Regions from separate parts of the Agrobacterium sp. A3-95 genome, predicted to be linked through region 2. Evidence: predicted binding sites of a transcription regulator. Region 2 holds the regulator's gene; each other region holds the start of a gene.
The links. Region 2 encodes LexA, which represses DNA repair genes until DNA is damaged. Its sites were predicted from a motif close to TGTTCNNNNTGTGTTCNG; they were not measured.
Positions count from the first base shown of each region.

Region 1: the regulator LexA is predicted to act here: its motif matches at 3,151-3,168, upstream of ACQZ5Y_RS04075 (DNA recombination protein RmuC).
Region 3: the regulator LexA is predicted to act here: its motif matches at 1,398-1,415, upstream of ACQZ5Y_RS02545 (PA0069 family radical SAM protein).

Region 1 is NZ_JBNWDR010000001.1:816,367-820,720, forward strand. It holds gene dapE (succinyl-diaminopimelate desuccinylase) at 1-160, shown strand, start outside; gene ACQZ5Y_RS04055 (hypothetical protein) at 144-740, shown strand; gene truA (tRNA pseudouridine(38-40) synthase TruA) at 756-1,556, opposite strand; gene fmt (methionyl-tRNA formyltransferase) at 1,556-2,491, opposite strand; gene def (peptide deformylase) at 2,539-3,051, opposite strand; gene ACQZ5Y_RS04075 (DNA recombination protein RmuC) at 3,200-4,354, shown strand, end outside.
Region 2 is NZ_JBNWDR010000009.1:230,874-235,227, reverse strand. It holds gene eno (phosphopyruvate hydratase) at 1-417, opposite strand, end outside; gene kdsA (3-deoxy-8-phosphooctulonate synthase) at 565-1,410, opposite strand; gene ACQZ5Y_RS22185 (VOC family protein) at 1,410-2,291, opposite strand; gene lexA (transcriptional repressor LexA) at 2,502-3,224, shown strand; gene ACQZ5Y_RS22175 (glutathione S-transferase family protein) at 3,664-4,347, shown strand.
Region 3 is NZ_JBNWDR010000001.1:490,259-494,612, reverse strand. It holds gene ACQZ5Y_RS02545 (PA0069 family radical SAM protein) at 125-1,282, opposite strand; gene ACQZ5Y_RS02540 (hypothetical protein) at 1,571-2,089, shown strand; gene ACQZ5Y_RS02535 (FAD-binding oxidoreductase) at 2,117-3,550, opposite strand; gene ACQZ5Y_RS02530 (L-threonylcarbamoyladenylate synthase) at 3,599-4,354, opposite strand, start outside.

The DNA.
Region 1 (4,354 bases), on a different contig from region 2:
GCGTTTCATCAAGGATTATTGCCCCGTCGTGGAATTCGGCCTCGTCGGGCAGACCATGCATATGGTCGATGAGCGCGTGGAAATCGCCGATCTGGAGACGCTGACACGCATCTACGAGACCTTCATCGAACGCTGGTTCTCCCATGCCGACGGCAAGTGAAGTAAGGCTCTATCTGAAAGGCCTCTGGCTGCTGCTGCTCGGCGACCATACCGGCGCGCGTTATCTGGATCTGTCCGAGCGCGGCATGTGGCGGTCCTTCTACTCCGCCCTCTGGTGCCTGCCCGCCATGCTGGTGTCCTGGCTGTGGCTGCGCGCTGCGTTCCTGGCAAGCTATCCGCCCGGAACAGGAACGGGGTTCATCTTCTTTTTCCGCCTTGCGATGGTGGAGGCTATCTGCTGGATCGTGCCGCTGCTGTTGATCGGCATGCTGCTGTTCGCCTTTGGCGCGCGGGAAAAATTCGCCCCCCTCGTCACCACCATGAACTGGCTGTCGCTGCCATTTTCCTATGCCTATGCGGTTCTGATCCTGATCGCGTTTTTTCTGCCGCCCTTGCAGGGGCTGATCGCCATTCTCTGGCTGGCACTCCTGCTGTCGCTGGTCTTCGCCTTTTCGCGGATCGTGCGCTTCTTCATCCGCGACCAGTCGTTGCTTGTCTCGGCGATCGTTATGACCCTGCTGGTGCCCGGCATGCTTCTGTCCGAGGCGCTGCAGCGTTTTCTCGGCGTTTATCCGGCCTGAGAAACGAGACGGACTTCAGTCCGTGTCTTCGACCGTCTCGACCTTTGAATAGACCCGCGGCGGAATGACATCGGGATAATCGACCTGCATGAAATAGAGACCATCCGGCGGCGCGACTGGGCCGCAGGCTTTGCGATCCCGTGCTTCCAGTGCCGCGCGCACGTCTTCCGGTGTCATGCTGCCTTCACCGGCCATTTTCAGCGTTCCGGCAAAAGAGCGTATCTGATTGTGGAGAAAGCTCTGCGCGGTGGCGCGTATCTCGATAAGATCGCCATTGCGCGTCACATCCAGCCGGTCGAGCGTTCTGACCGGGCTGCTCGCCTGACAATGAACCGAGCGGAAAGTGGTAAAATCGTGCCGGCCGACGAGCATCTGTGCAGCTTCATGCATGCGTTCGTGGTCCAGATCTTTCGATACCCACCATGCGCGCTTGTGCTCGAGTGCCAGCCGCGCTTTCCGGCAAATGATGCGGTACAGATAATGGCGGCGAAGCGCGGAGAAGCGCGCGTCGAAATCCTCGGTCACCGCCGTTACGTCGACAACCGAGACGGCCTCTTTCGCCATGGCCAGATGGGCGTTGAGAGCATTGCGAAGCTTATATGGCGCCCAATCGCGGGAAAGATCGACATGGGCTACCTGTCCCACGGCATGCACGCCGGAATCGGTGCGGCCAGCGCCGCGAATCGACACAGTCTCGCCGGTCAGCGACCGGACGGCAGCTTCAAGCGCGCCCTGAACTGAAGGGCCGTTATCCTGTCTCTGCCAGCCGAAGTAAGGCGTACCGTCATATTCGACGGTCATGCGGAAACGCGGCATCAGCCGAGCCTCGTTCTGGCGGGAACGGGTGTGCCACGAACGAAATCGGCAGCCGACAGCGGCTTGCCACCTGCCTTCTGCAAACGGGTAAGCCGCACCGCGCCACTTCCGCAGGCGATGGTCAGGGCGTCATCGAGCACAGCGCCTGCCTCGCCCATACCGCTCGCCAGTTCTGACGTCAGAACCTTCACGCGCTCGGCCTTACCGCCGATTTCCATTTCCAGCCAGGCGCCGGGAAAAGGCGAAAGGCCGCGGATATGGTTATGGACGTCCTGTGCCGGCCGGGAAAAATTAATCCGGGTCTCGCCCTTGTCGATTTTCGAGGCATAAACGACGCCTTCTTCCGGCTGCGCAACGAGAGGAAGATCGTCTGCTTCCAGCTTGTCCATCGCCTGCCGCATCAGCCGCGCGCCTGTCAGCATCAGGCTGTCGTGCAATTCACCTGCCGTGGTATTCTCACCGATCGTGACCTTGGCGGTCAGCGCCACCGGCCCGGTATCCAGCCCCTTTTCCATTTTCATGACCATCATGCCCGTCTCGGCATCGCCAGCCATGATCGCCCGCTGAATGGGAGCAGCGCCGCGCCAGCGCGGCAGCAACGAGGCGTGGCCGTTATAGCAGCCAAGACGCGTACCGCTCAGGATCGCCTCGGGCAATAGCAGCCCATAGGCAACGACAACAGCGACATCGGCGTTGAATTCCCTGAATTGCTGCCGGTCTTCCTCGGCCTTGAAATTCACCGGCGTCAGCACGGGCAGACCCAGCAGTTCGGCCGCCTGATGCACCGGCGATTTCTGCAGATCGAGGCCACGGCGACCGCCTGGACGCGGCGGCTGCGTATAAACGGCAACGACCTCGTGACCAGCGTCCACCAATGCACGCAGCGTGGGAACGGAAAAATCCGGCGTGCCCATGAAAATGATGCGAAGAGCCATATCGCCCCCTGCCCTCTATGCCGGTCCGTCTAAATATTTAAGACGAATCAGACCTTAGCGCGGGCTGCTTTGGTGAATTTCTTGATGACCATTTCTCGCTTCAGGCGCGAAATATGGTCGATGAACAGAATGCCGTTCAGGTGGTCGATCTCATGCTGCAGACACGTCGCCAGAAGTCCGTCCGCATCGACCGTCTGCTGCTTTCCGTCACGATCGACATATCGCACTGTCAGGGATGCGGGACGCTCTACCTCGGCATAATAATCGGGAATGGAGAGACACCCTTCCTCATAGGCCGAGACGTCGTCCGACACTCTGAGGATTTCCGGATTGATGAAGACGACCGGCTTTTTCTCCTCGTCCTCGCGCGAAACGTCGATCACCAGCATGCGGCGCGGCACGCCCACCTGAATGGCGGCAAGGCCGATACCCGGCGCATCATACATGGTTTCGAGCATATCGTCGGCAAGGCGCAACACTTCGGCATCCACCTGTTCGATGGGCCTTGATTGCTGGCGCAGCACGGGATCGGGCAAAATGATAAGCGGTTTGATAGTCATGGCTTCCCATAACGTATCTCTTGCGCGGAGGAAATAAAAAATACGCGGTCGAAAAGAGACCTTCGGCTGGTTTTGCCCGACTCAATTCCGCCGCATGAATGTTCTTGTTTTGATCTTACGAATCACTGGAAATCTGGTAGATTTAGCCATGAGCATCGATTTCTCTTTTCTCCTCGATCCCGCCTTGCGGGCCGGCTCCGTCGACATCAGCTTCGGCGGGCTTCTTGCGGCTCTCGTTTTCGGCCTTTCCGCTTTCTGGATGGTCACGAAAAGTCGTGGGAAAAAAGCGGAAGCCGATGGTGAAATTTCCGATCTGTTGAAAACCCAGTCGGAACTGCACGGCCGGATCGCGGCGATGGCCGAGACGCTCGGCACGCGCCAGAGCGAGATGGGCCAGACGATCAACCAGCGCCTCGACGGCATGTCGCAGCGGCTGGGCGAGACGCTGACCGAGCAGACCCGGTCGACGCACGAGAATCTAAGCCGCCTGCAGGAGCGGCTTGCGGTTATCGATGCCGCCCAGGGTAATATTCAGGATCTGGCAAAGGACGTGGTCGGGCTTCAGGCGATCCTCTCCAACAAGCAGACGCGCGGCGCTTTCGGGCAGGCGCGCATGGAAGCGCTGATCGCCGATGCGCTTCCCGCCGGGGCCTTTCAGCTTCAGCCCACGCTTTCGAATGGCTACCGACCGGATTGCATCATCAGGATGCCGAACAACGCCCCGTCCCTCGTCATCGACGCCAAGTTTCCCCTGGAGGCGTGGAATGCGCTGAAGGCGGATGAAACGCCCGAGGGCAAACGGGCTGCGACCCAGCAGTTCCGCCGCGATATGGAAGTGCATATTCGCGACGTGGCGGAGAAATATCTGATACGCGGCGAAACGCAGGATACGGCCTTCATCTTCGTGCCGTCGGAATCGATCTTCGCCGATATTCACCAGCATTTCGAATATCTCGTGCAGCGTGCCCATCGCGCCCGTGTCGTCATTGTCTCGCCATCGCTTTTGATGCTGTCGGTGCAGGTTATCCAGTCGGTGCTGAAGGACCAGCGCATGCGCGAGCAGGCGCACCTCATTCAGGGTGAAGTCGCGCTTCTCATGGATGACGTGCGGCGGCTGGACGACCGGACGCGCAAGCTGCAAGCCCATTTCGGGCTGGCGCAGAAAGATGTCGATATGATGCTGATTTCCTCCGACAAGGTGCTGGCGCGTGGCCAGAAGATCGAGGGCCTCGATTTTTCGCCGACGGAAAAGGAGACCTCCCACAGCGAAATCGAGCAGGCGCGACGCTTTGCAGAGAACAGG
Region 2 (4,354 bases):
ATGCGCGTTCGGGCCGCCGACATAACGGTAAAGCGGCAGGCCGGACGCTTCAGCGGCAGCCTTCGCAACGGCGAGCGACACGCCGAGGATGGCGTTGGCGCCGATGCGCGACTTGTTCGGCGTGCCGTCGAGCGCGATCATCATCTGGTCGATCTGGATCTGGTTTTCAGCGTCGAAACCGCCAATCGCGTCGAAGATTTCCGTATTGACGGCTTCGACCGCCTTTTCCACGCCCTTGCCGAGATAACGCTTGCCGCCATCGCGCAGCTCAACCGCCTCATGCGCGCCGGTGGAGGCGCCGGAGGGAACGGCGGCACGGCCCATGGAGCCGTCTTCGAGATAAACGTCGACTTCAACGGTCGGATTGCCGCGGCTGTCGAGAATTTCGCGCGCGATGATATCGGTAATGGCAGTCATGGTCTCTCCCTTGGGAATGGAACAGATATTTTCCGTCGCCTGTCTTAGACGATGGCGAAGAAATTACAATGACGGTGGGCAGCGGAAACGGCCCGCCCGCCATTAAAATCGATTGGCACAAAAGTGCCCGCCGTCACGGTCAGCCGATCAGGCTTTCGTAATCGCGTCGAAAGCCAGAAGCTTTTCGAGCAGTTTCGGCATGTCCTTCAGATGGACCATGTTAGGGCCGTCTGACGGCGCATTGTCCGGATCCTCATGCGTCTCGATGAAGAGGCCGGCCACGCCAACCGCAACGGCCGCACGTGCCAACGTCTCGACGAATTCGCGCTGGCCACCTGTGGAGCCGCCCTGCCCGCCCGGTTGCTGCACCGAATGGGTGGCATCGAACACGACAGGTGCGCCGAGCGCTGCCATGATCGGCAACGAGCGCATGTCGGAAACCAGCGTGTTGTAACCGAAGGACGCGCCGCGCTCGCACAACATCACATTCGGATTGCCGCTCTCATTGAGCTTGGCAAGCACGTTCTTCATGTCCCAGGGCGCCAGAAACTGGCCTTTCTTGACGTTGATGACGCGGCCGGTTTTGGCGGCAGCAACGAGAAGATCGGTCTGGCGGCTGAGGAACGCCGGGATCTGCAGCACGTCCACTACCTCGGAAACGATGGCGCATTGCTCTTCCGTGTGGATGTCGGTCAGAACAGGAAAACCGAATTCCTTTTTGAGATCGGCAAAAACCTGCATCGCGTTATCCAGGCCGATGCCGCGTTTTCCGGAAAGCGAAGTGCGGTTCGCCTTGTCGAAAGAGGACTTGTAGACAAGCCCTATTCCCAGCTTGTCGGAAAGCTCCTTCAGGACGCCAGCGATCATGAAGGCATGTTCGCGGCTTTCCATCTGGCACGGACCGGCAATCAGCGAAAACCGCTCGGCATTCGAGAAGGAAACCTTGCTGGCGCCATCGCCGGCAGTGACTTTAAGATTGTTCGTAACGCTCATCATTTTTCCTCGAAGGCGAAGGCAACGCCCTGACCGGGTGCCGCGGGCACTACCAGACGGCCGTCCGCTTTTGCGCAGGACACGCCATTAGCAGTAAGCACCGCCTCTGTCACGGCAAGATCGTGCGACGAAAAGACAATGCCCGCGCCGCGCAATCCGCCTTCGTTGCCATCCTGAGCATTCAGGGCCGGCCCGCTGAAAGCCGGTTTTCCGGTCAATCTGATGCTGGCATTGCCGGTCGCAAAAACCATATCACCGCCCGGAGACCATTTGCCTTCACAGGCAAACACTGTCTCGATCAGGCCCGCCACCTTCATGTCGCCGCCGGAAAACAGGACGATTTCACTCAGGCCGGTGACACCATTGGCGTGGCGCTCCAGCATGGTGCGATCGCCCTGAAGGGCTTGAAGCCGTTGACAACTGAACAAAAAGAAATCCGCGGCCGCCCCGCTTGCCGCAAAAGCCAGCCGGAACGCCGCCTCGCCTTGCGAGCCATCCGGCATCCGAACAGGCCGCGAAAACTCGAAAACATCGCCCGCCGAAAGGCCGGCTGCCCGAAACCGCTCATGGTCAACCAAGGCGTCTTCAGTCCTGGCGACAAGAGCCGAAAAACCCTCCTGCCCGTCCCGTTGCCGGAAGGCCACATCCCTGCCGGTGAACACATCACCCCTCTCTATTGAGGCATTATATTTAGCCGGATCAGCAATTGCGAGCGGCTCCAGATAGGTGCCGTCGGCGAAAAATACGCAGGCATTTTGGGTGCCGAAAGGATGCAGAGCCTCCGGCGCAACCGTAAAGCCAAGACTGACGAGGCGCTTCACGGCGACGCCTATGACTTCCACGGGCAAAACGAGATGGTCAACGCTATAGGGTTTCGTCATGACATGTATCCTGCTGGCCTTCCGCCCGGAGCATGCCGGGACGGTTTCGACCGCACAAAAGCACAATTGCGTGCTATGAGGCAAATCATCACAGCAACAGATGGCACCTTCACGAAATTTTAGGGGATTGCAGAACACATATGGAACATATAGTGTTCGTTCTGTATTTGTTTCACGACTTCCACTACGATTCTAAAGGGTGTTTTCCTCATGCTCACGCGCAAACAGCAGGAATTGCTTCTCTTCATTCATGAACGAATGAAAGAGTCCGGCGTGCCGCCCTCCTTCGATGAAATGAAGGACGCACTCGATCTTGCTTCGAAATCCGGCATCCACCGCCTGATAACCGCTCTCGAAGAGCGCGGGTTCATTCGTCGGCTACCGAATAGAGCTCGGGCGCTGGAAGTCATCAAGCTGCCAGAGGCTTATACGCCGGGTGCAAGGCCGCAGCGCGGCTTTTCGCCGAGCGTTATCGAAGGCAGCCTTGGCAAGCCCAAAATGCCGGAACCGGCCCCTGCCCCCAAGACGCCGGCCAATGATCTGGGCGGGGCTGTCACCGTGCCGGTCATGGGCCGCATCGCTGCGGGCGTGCCGATTTCCGCCATCCAGAACAACACCCATGATGTGGCCGTGCCAGTAGACATGCTTGGCACGGGCGAACATTACGCGCTTGAGGTCAAGGGTGATTCGATGATCGAGGCCGGCATTTTCGACGGCGACACAGTCATCATCCGCAACGGCAACACTGCCAATCCCGGGGACATCGTTGTGGCTCTGGTGGATGACGAGGAAGCCACGCTGAAGCGCTTCCGCCGCAAGGGTGCCTCCATTGCGCTCGAGGCGGCAAACCCAGCCTATGAGACCCGTATCTTCGGGCCCGACCGGGTGAAAATTCAGGGCAAGCTGGTTGGGCTGATCCGCCGCTACCATTGATCTTATCGAACCGAACGTATTCACTTTACAATAGGCGTCATCGTGAAGATGGCGCCTATATCGGGTTTGGCTGTTTCCAAACGTGGCGTGCTTTTGCGGGTGCACGAGGATATGCGCCATTCAGCCTATGCGCGTTGCCCTTTCTAAACTGAGTTCCTGCTCCATAAAGATGCTTCGGTTTCGCTACGGGCGTGGTGGCGAATGGGCTGCTCGCTGTAATTGTCGAAGCGATCACATCCGCTGTTTTTTAGCGACGTTGTTCTGTCGTGTTGCGCAGTCAGTTTTAGTGGTCACCAAAGGGTGACTTGTCGCAAGGCGCGCTCTCAGCGACCCCACATCACCATTCATCAACGTCGTTTATGGGAGCCATGGATAATTTTCGATATTCCGTGAACGCTTGGCAGGTGTAGAAATACGCGTCATATCCGGGAGATACGCCATGTACGATCTTTATATAGCCAACAAGAACTATTCTTCATGGTCGCTGCGGCCGTGGGTATTGATGCGCACGCTCGGTATCGCCTTTGATGAAAAGCTCATTCCGTTCGGCGAAGGCGTCTCCTTCTCCTCCTTTTCGCCGACGGGCAAGGTGCCCTGCCTAGTCGACGAGGGTATGACGGTTTGGGAAACGCTTTCGATCGTCGAATATCTTGCTGAAAGACACCAGGGCGTCTGGGCAAGCGACAAGCATGCAAGGGCCTGGTCGCGTTCGGCCGCAAGTGAGATGCATGCCGGCTTTTCCTCGCTGCGCAATCTCTATCCCATGTCGGTGGGCATTCGGGTCAAACCAAGGGGCGGCGATGCCGGGCTTAAAGCCGATATAAAGCGGATCGATGCATTGTGGAGCGAGGGTCTCACAAAATTCGGCGGGCCATATCTTGCCGGTCAAAAGTTCACGGCGGTCGATGCTTTCTTCTGCCCGGTTGCATTCCGTTTCCAGACCTATGGCAGTGCGGATCTTTCGCCAGCAGCGAAAGCCTATTGCGACCGGCTGCTCACCCTGCCTGCCATGCAAGAATGGTACGAGGCCGGTTTGAAGGAGAGCTGGCGCGACGCTGGTCATGAAGAGGAAGTTGGCGAGATCGGCGAATTGACTGAAGATTTGCGCGCCAAGGCCCGTTGATCCATGC
Region 3 (4,354 bases), on a different contig from region 2:
GCATTTCGTCAAGAGTATGGCCCCGTCAACAGGAAAGGGCTGCCACTCCTTATGTGTCTGCACCGCCGGGTATCGTTGCGCGCATCGTAATGCGCATTCGATCGGCCAAGCGGGCCTCATATTTTCAAAGCAGCGACAATTGCACGCCGGCACCTCCCGGCGGCACGAAGATATCGTCGCGCAGGTGAATGCCGCGGCGGATGAGGCCAAGCCGTTTCGTCGCCATTTCGAAACGCCTGCCGATCTGCCATGCATAGGGACCAGCACCCTTCATGCGTTTTCCGAATTCCGCATCGTAATCCTTGCCGTCGCGCATGGAGCGCACCAGCGACATGACATGCCGGTAGCGGTCCGGATAGTTGCGCAGCAGCCAGTCGCGGAAGAGCGGGCTGACCTCCAGCGGCAGGCGCAGCAGCACGTAGGAGGCCTCCGTTGCGCCAGCGGCCTTGCCGGCTTCGAGAATGCGTTCGATCTCATGATCGTTGAGTGCGGGAATGACAGGTGCCATCATCACCGCCACGGGAATGCCGGCATCCGTCAGCGCCTTGACCGCTTCCAGCCGCTTTTCGGGCGTGGCGGCGCGCGGTTCCATGCTGCGTGCCAGCTTGCGGTCCAGCGTCGTCACGGAAATACCAACCTTGACGAGACCTTTCTTGGCCATGGGCGCGAGAATATCGATATCCCGCTTGATCAGGGCCGATTTGGTGACGATGGCGACGGGATGGTCGGCCTTTGCCAGCACTTCCAGTATCTGCCGCATGATGCGCCATTCGCGCTCGATCGGCTGATAGGGGTCGGTATTGGTGCCGATGGCAATGACGCGCGGCTTGTAGCCGGGCTTCGCCAGCTCCCTTTCGAGCAGCTTTGCCGCATCCGGCTTGGCGAAAAGCTTCGCCTCGAAATCCAGCCCCGCAGAAAGCCCCATATAGCTGTGCGTCGGACGGGCGAAACAGTAGATGCAGCCATGTTCGCAGCCGCGATAGGGATTGATGGAACGGTCGAAAGGGATGTCAGGCGATTCGTTGCGGCTGATGATGCTGCGCGGCTTTTCCACCTGCACTTCGGTGCGGAACTCCGGCAGCTCCTCGAGGGTCTGCCAGCCATCGTCGAAAACCTCCCGCTGCAAGGCCTCGAAGCGCCCGCCCGGGTTAAGTCCGGCACCACGCCCGCGACGACGGTCGATCTCGATGCGCAGACCCGATGCATCGGCCAACGCATTGGCAATGTCAGGCGTATGGCTCGGCTGGAAAGCAGCCTGCCCCGAAAGCGTATGGTCTCTCATCTGGATGCTCCCAGGGTGCCGCACGCCTCTCAAGGCAAGCCAACGCCCTAAACCGTTTCCACTCGAACCGGCGTTTCATTGCCTCTTCGAATGATTAAGTTCCTACCGCAGAAACGAGAACATTACAAGAACAAAAAATGCAAAATCGATAGCTGACCAACCCGCCACCGGGGTCCTGTTTGTATCAATCCCACCTGAAGGTGGGCTAGGGTTAAGCCTGAACGGTCGCGGATTTTCTGACATCCAGTGCAGTGGCAATTTATTGTGCGATGCGTTAGAGCTATGCATATGTTGACAGTCATAATGGAATGCCGGGATCAGGAACCGGAACTGGCGCATACGCTGTCTGCGCTTGTAACCGGGGCCGTGGAAGGGCTGGTAAGCGACGTTGTGATCCTTGATCACGGTTCGCGCGATGGATCGTCGCGCGTCGCCGATGCCGCTGGTTGCCGTTTTTATGCGCAGTGGGATATTGAGGATGTCATGCGCTCGGCGCGCGGGCATTGGATCCTGCTGGTCGAACCGGGTGCGCGTCCGCAGAGCGGCTGGATCGAAGAGATTCTCGAATATGTGGCTGTCTGTGCCGAGCCCGCGCGTTTCTCGCCGTCCCGGTATCACAAGCGGCCCTTTTTCAGCCGGATAGTGCGCCGACGTCCTCCCCTGGAATGCGGCTACCTGATGCCGAAGAAACATGCGGTGGCGATCGCAAAATCCGGCATGGGCCTGACACAGCTCGTGCACGCGCAAAAGCCGCGCCGCCTGAATGCGGAACTGGTTCCCGCCTGGACGGCGAGAACTTCCAACTAACCTGCAACGATGATGAAGCTGCTGTCCCTAGCGGGCGGTGATCACCTTGCCGGGGTTCATAATGCCGGCGGGGTCAAAGGCGTGTTTGATGCGTCGCATCAGGTCCATTTCAATGCCAGGCCTGATCGTGGCCAGCTCGTCGCGCTTCAACTGGCCGATGCCATGTTCTGCCGAAATCGAGCCGCCGAGCGACAGTACGATGCCGTGCACGATCTCGTTCATATCCCGCCAGCGACCGATGAATTCAGCTTTGTCCGCACCAACCGGCTGGGAAATATTGTAGTGGATGTTGCCATCGCCCAGATGGCCGAAGGCGCAGACGCGGGCGCCGGGAATGGCGGCAAGAACGGCCTTTTCCGCCGTTGCCATGAATTCCGGTATCTTCGACACCGGAACGGAAACGTCGTGTTTGATAGAGCCGCCTTCCGGCTTTTGCGCATCCGACATGCTTTCGCGCATATGCCAGAGCGCCTGACGCTGCGCTTCCGAAGAAGCGATCACCGCATCCTCGACCAGCCCGGCCGAAAAACCGCGCTCCAGCAGCGATTGCATCATTGTTTCAGCCGTCTCAGCCGAATCGGAGGTGGAGATATCGATGAGCGCGTACCAGTCATGCGGCGTTTGTAGCGGATCGCGCACGCCGGGAATATGTTTGGCGGTGAATTCCACGCCGATGCGCGGCATCAGCTCAAAACCGGTCAGCGCCGTGCCGCAGAGGTTTGAGGCCATTTCGAACAGCTTCAACGCGTCCTCAGTGGATCGAAGACCGGCAAAACCCACCTGATGGCCGAGCGGCACGGGGAAAAGCTTCAGCACCGCACCGGTGATAACGCCGAGCGTGCCTTCCGAACCGATGAAGAGATCGCGCAGATCGTAACCCGTATTGTCCTTTTTCAGCCGGCGAAGCCCGTCCCAGATTTCACCTGTCGGCAGCACCACTTCAAGCCCCAGGCAAAGCTGGCGCATATTGCCATAAGCGAGAACTGCCGTGCCGCCGGCATTTGTGGCCAGATTACCGCCGATGCGGCACGAGCCCTGCGAACCGAGCGACAGCGGGAACATCCGCTCCACGGTCGATGCGGCCTTGTGGATGTCGTCGAGAATGCAGCCGGCATCCGCAACGATGGTGTTGGCGACCGGATCGATGTCGCGGATACGGTTCATGCGCTCGAGCGAGAGGAGGATGTCGGTTCCGTCAGCACGCGGCGTCTGGCCACCCACAAGGCCAGTATTGCCGGTCTGCGGCACGATGGGCGTGCCGGTCTCGCTGGCGAGCTTCAGGATGGCTGCAACCTCCTCGACAGTGCCGGGCTTGAGCAGCAGCGGTGACGCACCATGGTAAAGCCCGCGATTCTCCACAAGACGCGGCGCCATTTCCACAGCGTCGCGCACCGCATTTTTTTCGCCGACAATGGCAGTGAAGCGGTCGAGGATGTCGGGGGAGGGGGCTGCGATTGTCATTGGCGTCTCGCTGTCATTTGAAACGGTGGGCGAAATGGTGAAGTACCGTCAGCCTCGCGGCGCGGCGGCGCGGGAAAGGCGGTCATTGATCGCCTCTCCAAGACCGTGTGCGGGAATGGTTGTGACCGCGATTGTCGCGGCACCGCTCGCATCGGCTGCTTTGAGATAATCGAACAGATTGGCGGCCGCCTCGGCAAGGTCGCCGGAAGGGCTGAGGTCGAGAACGGTACGGGCCGTCTCTTGTCCCTCAACCGCGATGCCGCCGAACCGGATCAGTGCCTCGTCGGAAGAAACGGACGTCGCGTCGAGGCGAACAGCTGCACCGGGCGCATAATGCGAGGCTAACATTCCGGGTGCCTCGATGGCGGCTGATGCCTTTTCCGGTCGTTCGAGCTGGGTGCCGGTGATGCGCTCGATCTCCTCGGTGACGATGCCGCCGGGACGAAGCAGCCGCACCCGCCCGTCGTCTTCCACTTTGACGATGGTGGATTCGACACCGACGGAGGCAGCACCGCCATCAAGAATGAGGTTGATCCTGTTACCGAGATCGGCCTCGACATGGGCGGCACTGGTGGGGCTGATCTTGCCTGAACTATTGGCACTGGGCGCAGCAAGAGGTTTGTCGAACCGGCGGATCAGATCACCGGCGAAACCCTGCGGAACGCGAATGCCGACGGTATCGAGCCCCGCCGTTGCGAGTGAGTGAATGCCGCTTGCCGGTTTCAGCGGCAGAACCAGCGTCAACGGGCCGGGCCAGAAGGCTTCGGCGAGGCGTCGGGACACGGGATCGAAAACCGCATAACG